DNA from 4 places in the Aquitalea magnusonii genome. Region 1 is predicted to be linked to each of the others. Evidence: predicted binding sites of a transcription regulator. Region 1 holds the regulator's gene; each other region holds the start of a gene.
The links. The regulator FNR, encoded in region 1, switches genes on or off when oxygen is low (the NO sensors DNR and NnrR bind a similar motif). The targets are predictions, from matches to a motif close to TTGATNNNNATCAA.
Positions count from the first base shown of each region.

Region 2: a site for FNR is predicted at 1,244-1,257, ahead of DLM_RS01910 (M61 family metallopeptidase). Genes of this name have one in related genera too.
Region 3: a site for FNR is predicted at 1,127-1,140, ahead of DLM_RS02450 (FeoA family protein). Genes of this name have one in related genera too.
Region 4: a site for FNR is predicted at 1,500-1,513, ahead of DLM_RS13960 (nitrite reductase). Genes of this name have one in related genera too.

Region 1 covers NZ_AP018823.1:3,467,819-3,470,744, reverse strand. The annotation lists gene DLM_RS16510 (DUF1853 family protein) at 1-356, shown strand, start outside; gene DLM_RS16505 (flavodoxin family protein) at 353-811, shown strand; gene fnr (fumarate/nitrate reduction transcriptional regulator Fnr) at 939-1,685, opposite strand; gene hemN (oxygen-independent coproporphyrinogen III oxidase) at 1,798-2,926, shown strand, end outside.
Region 2 covers NZ_AP018823.1:378,990-381,915, reverse strand. The annotation lists gene DLM_RS01910 (M61 family metallopeptidase) at 1-1,169, opposite strand, end outside; gene ccoN (cytochrome-c oxidase, cbb3-type subunit I) at 1,624-2,926, shown strand, end outside.
Region 3 covers NZ_AP018823.1:497,617-500,542, forward strand. The annotation lists gene DLM_RS02440 (hypothetical protein) at 1-99, shown strand, start outside; gene dcd (dCTP deaminase) at 442-1,011, opposite strand; gene DLM_RS02450 (FeoA family protein) at 1,232-1,462, shown strand; gene feoB (ferrous iron transport protein B) at 1,459-2,926, shown strand, end outside.
Region 4 covers NZ_AP018823.1:2,924,508-2,927,433, reverse strand. The annotation lists gene DLM_RS13970 (nitric oxide reductase activation protein NorD) at 1-1,008, shown strand, start outside; gene DLM_RS13965 (DUF3079 domain-containing protein) at 1,179-1,394, shown strand; gene DLM_RS13960 (nitrite reductase) at 1,583-2,926, shown strand, end outside.

The sequences.
Region 1 (2,926 bases):
TCTATTCCCGACCGACACGCCTCGTCCCGCCATTGGCAGCGGATCAGCTGCAAGGCTGGATCAGCCCGCTTTTGCAGCCTTGGCCCGCAACCAGCCCGGCATCGCGCTGGTTGTGGCTGTCACGCTTGAGCTGGCTGGCACCGGCCCGTGTGGCCGAAGCCGAAGTGCGCGAACAGCACAGCCTGCGCCAGGAATTGCATCAGGCCGTAGTGCCGCAACTGGTGGCCGAACTGCTGCCGCTGGGCGATGGCTACTGGGAGGAAGTGGCGCGCGGCTTCGTGGTGCCGCCCGGCTGGCCCGAAGCAACGCGCCTGCAAGCATTGATGGCCAGCTTGCAAGGGAGTCCGGCCACATGAAGCGCTTGCTTCTGTTGTATGCCAGCCAGACCGGTCGCACCTTGCAACTGGTGGCGGCGGTGCGTGCCAGCGTAGCGGGGCTGGCCGATGACCTGCAGTTCAACTGCCTGCCCGCCGAGCAGGCCACGCTGGATGATTTGCTGGCAACAGACGGCATCGTGCTGGCAACGCCGGAGAATTTTGGCTATATGGCGGGCAAGCTGAAAGATTTCTTTGACCGCACCTTCTACCCGGCGCAGGGCCGCACCGAGGGGCTGGCCTGCCTGCTGCTGGTGTCGGCGGGAAACGATGGTCTGGGCGCATTGCAATCCATGCGGCGCATCATCGCTGGCTATGGCTGGCACGAAGTGCTGCCCGCCGTGGTGGTACGCGGCGAGCCCGCGGCCGCGCAGCTGGCCGAAGTGGCCGAACGGGCCGAGCAACTGGTGGCCGGCATGCTGATCGGGCGCTGGTAATACCCTGCCCGGAAGAGTTAGTGCTTGCGGAGAATGGCGCGCCTGCCCGGATGGGCAGAAGATGCAAGAAGGGCGGTAAGGCGCCTTGGCGCCCACCGCCCGGATGGTTTGCTAGCGTGCTGCCGGCTTATACGCCGTTGGCGTGGGTGCAACCGGAGATCAGGTCTTTCAGTGCATCGGCCTTGATCAGCTGGATGTGCTTGTGGTCCACGCTCAGCCAGCCTTGCTGCTGGAACTTGGACAGCGTGCGGCTGACGGTTTCCAGTTTCAGGCCGAGGAAGCTGCCGATTTCCTCACGGCTCATGCGCAGGATGAAATCGTTGGCGGCAAAGCCGCGGGTGGACAGGCGCTGCGACAGATTCAGCAGGAAGGCGGCCAGACGTTCTTCCGCTTTCATATTGCCCAACAGCAGCATGACGTTTTGGTCACGCACGATCTCGCGGCTCATCAGCCGGAAAAAGTGATGCTGCAGGCTGGGAATGTCGCGCCCCAGGCTTTCCATGCGGTTGAAGGGCAGTTCGCACACTTCGCTGTCTTCCAGTGCGATGGCATCGCAACCGTGGACATTGGAAGAAATGCCGTCCAGGCCCATCAGTTCGCCGGACATCAGGAAGCCCGTGACCTGCTCGCGACCATCCTGGCTGGCGACGCTGGTCTTGAAGAAACCGGTACGCACGGCAAACAGGGACTTGAAGGTCTCGCCGCTGCGGAACAGGTACTCACCGCGCTTGAGGCGGCGGCTCTGACGGATCACTGCGTCCAGTTGGGTCATCTCGTCGCGGTTCAGCCCGATGGGCAGGCAGAGTTCGCGCAAGCTGCAGTTGGAGCAGGACACCTTCAGTGCATGCAGAGTGTGTTGGTTTTGGTCTGACATCGAGTGTTTTGTACAACCCTGTAAAGAAGCTTGACCCTTGTCAAAGCGGAATTCGCACGTTTTCCGCAAATTTACCAGTCCACCTGACGTTTGACTATCAATACCCGACGACATGCACACCACCCATCCGTTTTCGCCTACCCACTGTGAGTTCGACCGAGCATTGATCGAACGTCTTGATGGCTCTGGCCCAAGATACACTTCTTACCCGACCGCAGACCGGTTTACCCCGGTGTTTGGCGAGAAGGACTATAAAAGCTGGCTGATGCAGCGCCATCTGGGCATGCATCAGAACGCAATATCATTGTACGTTCACATACCGTTCTGCAACACGGTATGTTACTACTGCGGCTGTAACAAAATCATCACCAAGGACAAAAGCCGCGCCGACCGTTATCTCGACTATCTGGAAAAAGAGATCAAGCTGGTTGCCGCTGCACTTGGTTGCCGGGAAAAAATCATCCAGCTGCACTTTGGCGGCGGCACGCCGACCTTCCTGTCCGATGCGCAGCTTGACCGGCTGATGAGCATGCTGCGAACGCACTTCGATTTTTTGCCGGAGGGAGAATATTCCATCGAGATCGACCCGCGCAAGGTGGGTCGTGAAACCGTGCATCATCTGGCGCGTTTGGGCTTCAACCGCATGAGCGTGGGTATTCAGGACTTCGATCCGCAGGTGCAGCAGGCAGTCAACCGCGTGCAAAGCGAGGCGGAAACGCTGGAGGTGATTGAGGCTGCACGCGAAGCCGGCTTCAAGTCGGTCAGCGTGGATCTGATCTACGGCCTGCCTCTGCAAACGCGCGAGTCGCTCAAACGCACGCTGGACAAGGTGATTGCCATCGCTCCGGACCGTCTGGCGCTGTACAACTATGCCCATTTGCCCACGGTGTTCATGCCGCAACGGCGCATCAACGAGGCTGACCTGCCTGCTGCCAGCACCAAGCTGGACATCCTGCAGGATGCAGTAAAGAGCCTGGCGGATGCCGGTTATGTATTCATTGGCATGGACCACTTTGCCAAGCCGGAGGACGACCTGGCCATTGCCTTGCGCCAGGCCCGCTTGCAGCGCAATTTCCAGGGTTATTCCACTCATGCCGACTGCGACATGATCGGCCTTGGCGTGTCCTCCATCGGAAAGGTTGGCCCCTGTTACAGCCAGAACGAGAAAGACCTGGACAGCTATTACGCCGCACTGGACGAAGGCCGCCTGCCAGTGATGCGCGGCATGGTGCTGGATCAGG
Region 2 (2,926 bases), 1.8 Mb from region 1:
GCCAGCGCTCCCTTGGTGTAATAGCTGACAATGCTGTTGGGACTGTTTTCATCCTGGCGGTAGTATTTGGTCCAGGCATCAAAGCTGGACTCTTCCAGCGTCTGCTTGAGACGACCGGCACCGCGCTGCACGCCACTGATGGTTTGTGCCAGCAAGCCCAGATAACGCTGTTGGTCTATCAGGCCACAGCGCAGCAGGGTCAAGTCGTCGTAATAGGAAGTGATGCCCTCAAACGCCCACAGCAACCGGGTATACGCCTCTTGTGACAGATCATAAGGACTGAAGGCCGCCGGCTTGATGCGCTTGACGTTCCAGCTATGGAAATACTCATGGCTGATCAAACCAAGCAGCTTCAGATAACCATCGCTGATGGCCGACTCGCCTTGCGCTGGCAAATCGTCACGGTTGGCCACCAGCGCAGTTGAGGCACGATGCTCCAGCCCACCGTAAATGTCCTTGCCCACATAGAGCATGAACACATAGCGCTCGAATGGCGCAGGGGTGCCAAACAGTTTGATTTGGTATTCGCAGATTTTCTTGGTATCGCGCACCAGGCGCTTGAGGTCGCCACGGAAACGGCCAGACACCACAAACTGATGCGGCACGCCGCAGGCTTTGAAACTGAGCGACTGGAAGTCTCCCAGCTCAACCGGGTGGTCCAGCAATTCGTCGTAACTCTCGGCACGGTAATGACCAAAGCCACTCTTCTTCACATCCCGCGCTGGCAGTGCCGTGGCAACCTTCCACTCGGCAAAATGCTTGCCCTTGGGTGCCAGTATCTGCACATCACAAGGTGCCGACTCGTAGCCATCCACGGCCAGAAACACGCTGCTGGCATTAAAGAAACCACGCGTTTCATCCAGATAAGCCCCACGCACCGACAAATCATATGCATAAACCTGATACACCAGGGTCAGGCTGCCACTCACCGGCTCTGCCTGCCAGGTGTGCTTGTCCAGTTTGCAGATCTGCACTTCCTTGCCAGCACAACTGGCCTGAATGCTGATGATGTGGCGGGAGAACTCCCGAATCAGGTAGCTGCCGGGAATCCAGGCCGGCAAGGTAAAGACTTGGCCTTTCCGGGCTGGCTTGGTTACCTTGAGCGTAATTTCAAAACAATGGCTAGCCGGAGAGCACGGACGAATGGAATAGAGGACGGGCGCGGTCATGATATGCCTGCAAAAAGGGCGAAAACAGCAGATTCTAGCACCGGGTCCACAGCACGGGGGCTGCCGATGACGATTTGACCTAAGTCAAGGGCTTGGACAGGCATGACAATATAATCCCCAGTAAGCGGCATCAGGCTAAGCGCCTGTTGCCTGCTCGCTTGAAATCAAGAAAATGGTGGACGTAAAAATCCCGCAGGCATACTAATCAACTGGCCCGTCATGGGTATTTGCTTTAGAATGCCTTGCTGAATAAATGGGGAAAAAGTGTGTGCCAAGCAGCGCTTTGTCAGGGGTTTTGGCAGATTGTTGTCAGCACGGGTCAAACACTTTGCTAGTCTGAAAAGTCAGCTTCCCCTGCGGCTTTCCTGCCACCTACAGTTTGGGGCAGTGGGCAGGAAATCAAGTCGCCATGGTTTGTCACGTTCTAAGTTAGCAACCTTGGAGAAAACCCTAAATGGAAACGCAATCCACTTATAACTATAAGGTGGTGCGCCAGTTTGCCATCATGACCGTAGTATGGGGCATTGTAGGCATGCTGGTGGGCGTCATCATTGCGGCCCAATTGGTGTGGCCGGAGCTCAATTTTGGGCCCTGGTTCCACTTTGGCCGCTTGCGCCCGCTGCACACCAACGCCGTAATTTTCGCCTTTGGCGGTTGCGGCCTGTTTGCAACTTCCTACTACGTCGTGCAGCGCACCTGTAACGTACGACTGATCTCGGACAAACTGGCCGCCTTTACCTTCTGGGCCTGGCAGCTGATCATTGTCCTTGCTGCCATCACCCTGCCGCTGGGTTACACCTTCGGCAAGGAGTATGCCGAACTGGAATGGCCGATCAAGCTGATGATCGCCGTGACCTGGGTGGTGTATGCCATCGTATTCTTCGGCACCATCGCCATTCGCAAGGTTAAACACATCTATGTAGCCAACTGGTTCTACGGTGCGTTCATCCTGGCAGTTGCCCTGCTGCACATCGTCAACAGCGCCTTTGTACCGGTTTCCCTGACCAAGTCCTACTCCGTGTACGCCGGTGCCGTGGATGCCATGGTGCAATGGTGGTATGGCCACAATGCCGTAGGCTTCTTCCTGACCGCCGCCTTCCTGGGCATGATGTACTACTTCGTGCCGAAGCAAGCTGGCCGTCCGGTTTACTCCTATCGCCTGTCCGTGGTTCACTTCTGGGCGCTGATCTTCACCTATATGTGGGCTGGTCCTCACCACCTGCACTACACTGCCCTGCCTGACTGGACCCAGTCGCTGGGTATGGTGTTCTCCCTGGTACTGCTGGCTCCGAGCTGGGGTGGCATGATCAACGGCATCATGACCCTGTCCGGCGCATGGCACAAACTGCGTACCGACCCGGTACTGAAGTTCCTGGTGGTTTCCCTGTCCTTCTACGGTATGTCCACCTTCGAAGGCCCGATGATGTCCATCAAGTCCGTGAATGCCCTGTCGCACTACACTGACTGGACCATCGGTCACGTACACTCCGGCGCTCTGGGCTGGGTTGGCTTCATCACCATCGGTTCCATGTACTACCTGCTGCCGCGCCTGTTCGGTCGTGAATCCATGCACAGCACCAAGCTGATCGAGGCTCACTTCTGGCTGGCTACCGTCGGTGTGGTTCTCTACATCGCCGCACTGTGGATCTCCGGTGTGACCCAGGGTCTGATGTGGCGTGCCCTGAATGCCGACGGCACCCTGACTTATGCCTTTGTGGAAGCAGTGAAAGCAACCTACCCCTACCACTTCGTGCGTT
Region 3 (2,926 bases), 1.9 Mb from region 1:
GATATGCAAGAGCATCTGGATGATGATCTGGATAGTCTTGCCACCACGGCCAGGCAACTGATGAATGATCCATGTCAGCAAGCCAGCGAGATCATTTGAACAGATGACGGGGGCGGGGAAGGAGAGGGCAGGGTCAGCAGCGCTGGCCCTGTTTTCTTATGTGTGGAGAGGATTTATTTCTTTGTCTTGTCTTTATTTAAATAAAAACACATAAGCATAAAGTATGCGTAAAAAAAGGGGCGTTACGGCAAGGGGGAACCGCGACGCCCCAAGAGAAACTGTTCGATTGGCAGGTTGACAGCTAGAGATGACCATTACCCACAGTTCATCCTAGAACAGTAAGGCGGATTTACGAGCGGGATTTGAATGCCGTATGCATGAAAAAGGACAGCGCGGGCTGTCCTTGTCGTAAGTGCTTGCCATGTAAGGCAGTGATGGTGATCAGGGGCGTGGCAGGGTAACGCCGATTTGCCCCATGTATTTGCCGGCACGGTCGGCATAGGATACATCGCACACTTCGTCCGATTCAAAGAACAGTACCTGTGCCACCCCTTCGTTGGCATAAATCTTGGCCGGCAGCGGGGTGGTATTGGAAAACTCCAGTGTGACGTAGCCTTCCCATTCCGGTTCAAAAGGCGTGACGTTCACGATGATGCCGCAGCGTGCATAGGTGGATTTCCCCAGGCAGACGGTTAACACCGAGCGCGGGATACGGAAGTACTCAACGGTGCGGGCAAGCGCAAAACTGTTGGGCGGGATGATGCAGTAACCCTTGCCGGATACTTCGACGAAGGAGTCGGGATCGAAATTCTTGGGATCAACAATGGTGCTGTTGATATTGGTAAACACCTTGAATTCATCAGCGCAACGAATATCGTAGCCGTAGCTGGAAGTACCGAAGGAGATGACCTTCTCACCGTTCACGTTTTTGATCTGATTATGCTCAAACGGCTCGATCATGTTGTGATCCTGTGCCATACGGCGGATCCACTTGTCGGATTTGATGCTCATGGTCGGGGGTCCGTCAGGAAAATAGGTAATGGGCCAGATTCTAAACGGTATGCTGCGGCAGAGCCACCGTTGCAGCGGCTTTCAGGCCGGAGGCCCGAGTGTTGGCCGCGTCTGGTTGATATCGCTCAAGACATCTCCTGATGGTTGCGGGGCAGACCTTACCGTGAGTAGGGAATAGTGCGTACAATAATGCAAATTATTCGCGTTATTGGTGTCAAGCATGGTGTCTCTGGACAAGTTTCCTGCGGGGTGCAAAGGGGTGGTGGACAGTCTTGATCTGTCCGATGAGGCCTTTCGCCGGGTGGCGGCCTTTGGGCTGATTCCTGGCAGTCAGTTCAGTCTTTCCCGTCGTGCGCCATTTGGCGGTCCGCTGGTGCTGGAAGTGGGGTCCACCCGCTTTCTGCTGCGCCGCAGCCTGGCAAAATGCATTCAGGTACGGGTGGCTGCATGAAGCGATTTGCACTGATCGGTTTACCCAATACCGGTAAGTCCACCGTGTTCAATCGTCTGACCGGTATGTCGCAGCGGGTGGGCAACTGGCCCGGTCTGACGGTTGATCTCACGAGCGCACGTCTGGTGCTGGGCGGCAATATGGTGGAGCTGGTGGATCTGCCTGGTGTGAACGATCTGACTGGGTATACCGACGACGAAGCCGTGGTGCGGGATGTGTTGATGAGTACCGCCTTTGATGCGGCGGTACTGGTGCTTAATGCGGCCCAACTGGATCGCCAGCTACCGCTGGCGCTCCAGGTGCTGGCCAGTGGTCTGCCGGCGGTGCTGGTCCTGAACATGGCGGATGAAGCGCGTCTGCTGGGCGTGCAACTGGATGTGGATGCCTTGCGGCAGCGCCTGGGCATTCCGGTGCTGCTGGTTTCGGCCAAGCGCATGGAAGGCTGGCCTGGGCTAATGGAGGCGCTGAACCGTCAGGCGGCGGCTAAGCACGCAGCTTGCCACGCGGCACTGGACATGGTGCCGGAAACGCGTGAGGCCATTGCGCTGGCACATGCCCGGCTGGCCGGCGCATGGTCGCTGCCACCGGTATTGCCGCCGGGCATCACCGAGAAGGTGGATGCCTGGCTGATGCATCCCTGGTTTGGTTTGCCTCTGTTTTTTGCCTTCATGGCCATGTTGTTCAACCTGACTTACCAGATTGGCACCCCGTTGCAGGATGTGGTGAGTGCTGGGCTGGACTGGTTCAAGGAGGCTGCGCTCGCACCCTGGACCAGCGCCTTGCCAGCCATCGTGCAAAGCCTGTTGCTCGATGGCATCTGGCAAGGGGTATCCACGGTGATAACCTTTGCCCCCATCCTGTTTGTGTTTTTCATCCTGATGGCCATGGTGGAGGATAGTGGCTATCTGGCCAGGGCGGCCTACCTGACGGATGCCTTCATGGCCCGCCTGGGGCTGGATGGCCGTGGTTTTGTCATGCAACTGATGGGTTTTGGCTGCAATGTACCGGCCATTTTGGGAAGCAGAGTGATGCGGGAGCGCAAGCAACGTCTGCTGACCATGCTGATCATTCCCTTCTCCTTATGCTCGGCCCGTTTGCAGGTAGTGGTGTTTTTTGCCGGCATCCTGTTCCGGCCTCAGCAGGCTCCCTGGGTGTTACTGCTGCTGTACCTGCTGAGTTTTGCCGTCGCGATTTTCACTGCATGGGTGTTCAAGCATCGTTATCAGGGCAATGAAGCGTTTTTGCTGGAAGTGCCGCCCTACCGTCTGCCCGGCTTGCGTCATATGCTGATCCGTGCGCTTGGTGAGGTGCGAGCCTTTCTGGAGCTGGCCTCCAGCTTCATCCTGATGGGGGTGGTACTGGTGTGGCTGGTGTCGCACATTCCGGCGGGGGACAACAAGACGCTGGCTGACATGCTGGGTAGCCTGATGGCCCCTGTACTGGATCCAATCGGCATCAAGCATG
Region 4 (2,926 bases), 540 kb from region 1:
GCCGCCGCCGCGGCCGAAGACATGAACCGCCTGTCGCTGGCGCAGGATGCCCACACCAAGGGCGGCAAGCTGAAGTTCGACCTCGACCTGCCCGCCGCCGCCTGGGACGACACCCCGCTGGGCCCCGGCCTGCTGCTGCCGGAGTGGAACTGGAAGCAGCAAAGGCTGGTGGACGACCACTGCCGCCTGCAACCCATGCTGCCGCGTGATGCCGTCCCCGCCGCCTTGCCTGCGCGTCTGCTGCCGCTGGCCCGCCGCCTGCGCCGCCAGTTTCAGGCGCTGGCACCGGAACGCACACGCAAGAGCGGCCAGGAGTGCGGGCCGGATATCGACATCGACCGCGTCATCCGCTTCATGGCCGAACGCCACAGCGGCGTGGCCCAGTCCGAACCCGGCCTGTACCAGGCCTGGCCACCGGGCGAGCGCAGCCTGGCCTGCCTGACCCTGGCCGACCTGTCGCTCTCCACCGAAAGCTGGGTAGGGGACGAGGCTGGCCGGGTGATCGACGTCATCCGCGACAGCCTGCTGTTGTTTGCCGAGGCCTTGTCCGCTGCTGGCGACAGTTTTGGCCTGTACGGCTTTTCCTCCATCCGTCGTCAGGAAGTACGCTTTCAGGTACTGAAAGACTTTGCCGAACGCTATGACGACAGCACCCGCGGCCGCATTCTGGCCATCCGCCCCGGCTATTACACCCGCATGGGCGCGGCCATCCGCCAGAGCAGCCGCATCCTGCTGCAACAGCCGGCCGCACGGCGCCTGCTGCTGATCATCTCCGATGGCAAGCCCAACGACCTGGACCACTACGAAGGCCGCCACGGCATAGAGGACACCCGCCAGGCCATTCTGGAAGCCCGCCGCGACGGCCTGCTGCCCTTCTGCCTGACAGTGGACCGTGAAGCAGGGGATTATCTGCCCCATCTGTTTGGCCACCGTGGCTATGTGGTGGTGCAACAGGCACAGATGCTGCCCAGCGTGCTCACCCGGCTGTATGCCCAGCTGACTGCCTGAGCTGCCTTACCGCAGGCGGTCCGGCTTAACCCGACTCCAAGGTGTAATCACCTTCTTCACCCGGCCTTGTGCCGGGTTTTTTTTGATATGCGGCAAGTCGCCAGCCAGCCCATGCCCGGACAATGGCAGGCTGCTGCTCGGCAGATTCAGACACTGGAAAGGAACACCTGATGGCCCGGAAATTTCCCCTGCACCCGGCGCACCCGGAGCGCATCTGCTGGGGCTGCGACAAATACTGCCCGGCCGACTCCCTGCAATGCGGCAATGGCTCCGGCCGTACCCAGCACCCGGCGGAAGTACTGGGCGAGGACTGGTATGAATACGGCGACTGGGGGCTGGAGGTGGAGCCGGAACAAAAATCGCTGACGCTGCCGGAGAAGGGCTGAACCCTGTTTTCGGGTGTTCCGGCTGCCAGCCAGGCAGCAGCCGTAGGCATCTGACAGCACGACTTGCTGCTTGTTTTCGACCCCTTTAATCCCATGGTTAAACCGTTGATTCGAATCAAGGAGGGGGATATGCCCGCGGGATGAAGATGCCGGCAACCAAGCATTACTGTCACGCTGGAGCCCTAACCATGAAGACCCCGCGCTTGTCCTGGCTGCCAAGAAGTGTGTTGCTGGCGGCCCTGCCTTTTTCCGTGTTGCAGGCCTGGGCGGATACTGCCGCCACCTCGACTTCCGCCCCGGAAGCCAAATACCAGGGAGCCGCCTCGCCGCTGGTTTCCGAGCCCATGCATCAGAACATCAACCCCAAGGCCCCGCCGATGACCGAGGCGGAGTTCAGCCACGCCAAGCAGATTTACTTCGAGCGTTGCGCCGGCTGTCACGGCGTGTTGCGCAAGGGCGCCACCGGCAAGCCGCTGACACCGGACATCACGCTGGGGCGGGGCACCGAATACCTCAAGACTTTCATCAAGTACGGCTCGCCAGCCGGCATGCCCAACTGGGGGACTTCCGGCGAGCTGAGTGATGCCCAGGTGGACCTGATGGCACGCTATGTGCAACAGGAACCGCCCACCCCGCCGGAATTCGGCATGAAGGACATGCTGGGTACCTGGAAGGTGCTGATTCCGCCGGAAAAGCGGCCAACGCATAAAGAAAACAATCTGGATGTGGCCAATCTGTTCTCCGTCACCCTGCGCGATGCCGGCCAGATTGCGCTGATAGACGGCAATAGCAAGCAGATTGTCAGCGTGCTGAAAACCGGCTACGCCGTGCATATTTCGCGCCTGTCGCAGTCTGGCCGCTACCTGTACGTGATTGGCCGCGACGGCAAGATCAACCTGATTGACCTGTGGATGGCCAAGCCGGACACGGTGGCGGAAATCCGCATCGGCCTGGAAGCCCGTTCGGTGGAAACCTCCAAGTTCAAGGGCTTTGAAGACAAGCTGGCGGTAGCCGGTGCCTACTGGCCGCCACAGTACGTGATCATGGATGGCAACAGCCTCAAGCCGCTGAAGATTGTCGGTACCCGTGGCATGACGGTGGATAACGAATACCACCCCGAGCCGCGTGTGGCCTCGATTGTGGCCAGCCACTACAAGCCGGAATTCGTCATCAATGCCAAGGAAACCGGCAAGATCATGATGGTGAATTATTCCGACCTGGCCAATCTGAAAACCACCACCATCGACGCCGCCAAGTTCCTGCATGACGGCGGTTTCGACACCACCGGCCGTTACTTCATGGTGGCTGCCAATGCCTCCAACAAGGTGGCGGTGGTGGATACCAAGCTGGACAAGCTGGCCGCGCTGGTGGATGTGGGCAAGACCCCGCATCCGGGCCGTGGTGCCAACTTTGTCGACCCGCAATACGGCCCGGTATGGGCCACAGGCCACTTGGGCGACGACAGCATCAGCCTGATCGGCACCGACCCGGACAAGCACAAGGCCCAGGCCTGGAAGGTGGTGCGCGTGCTC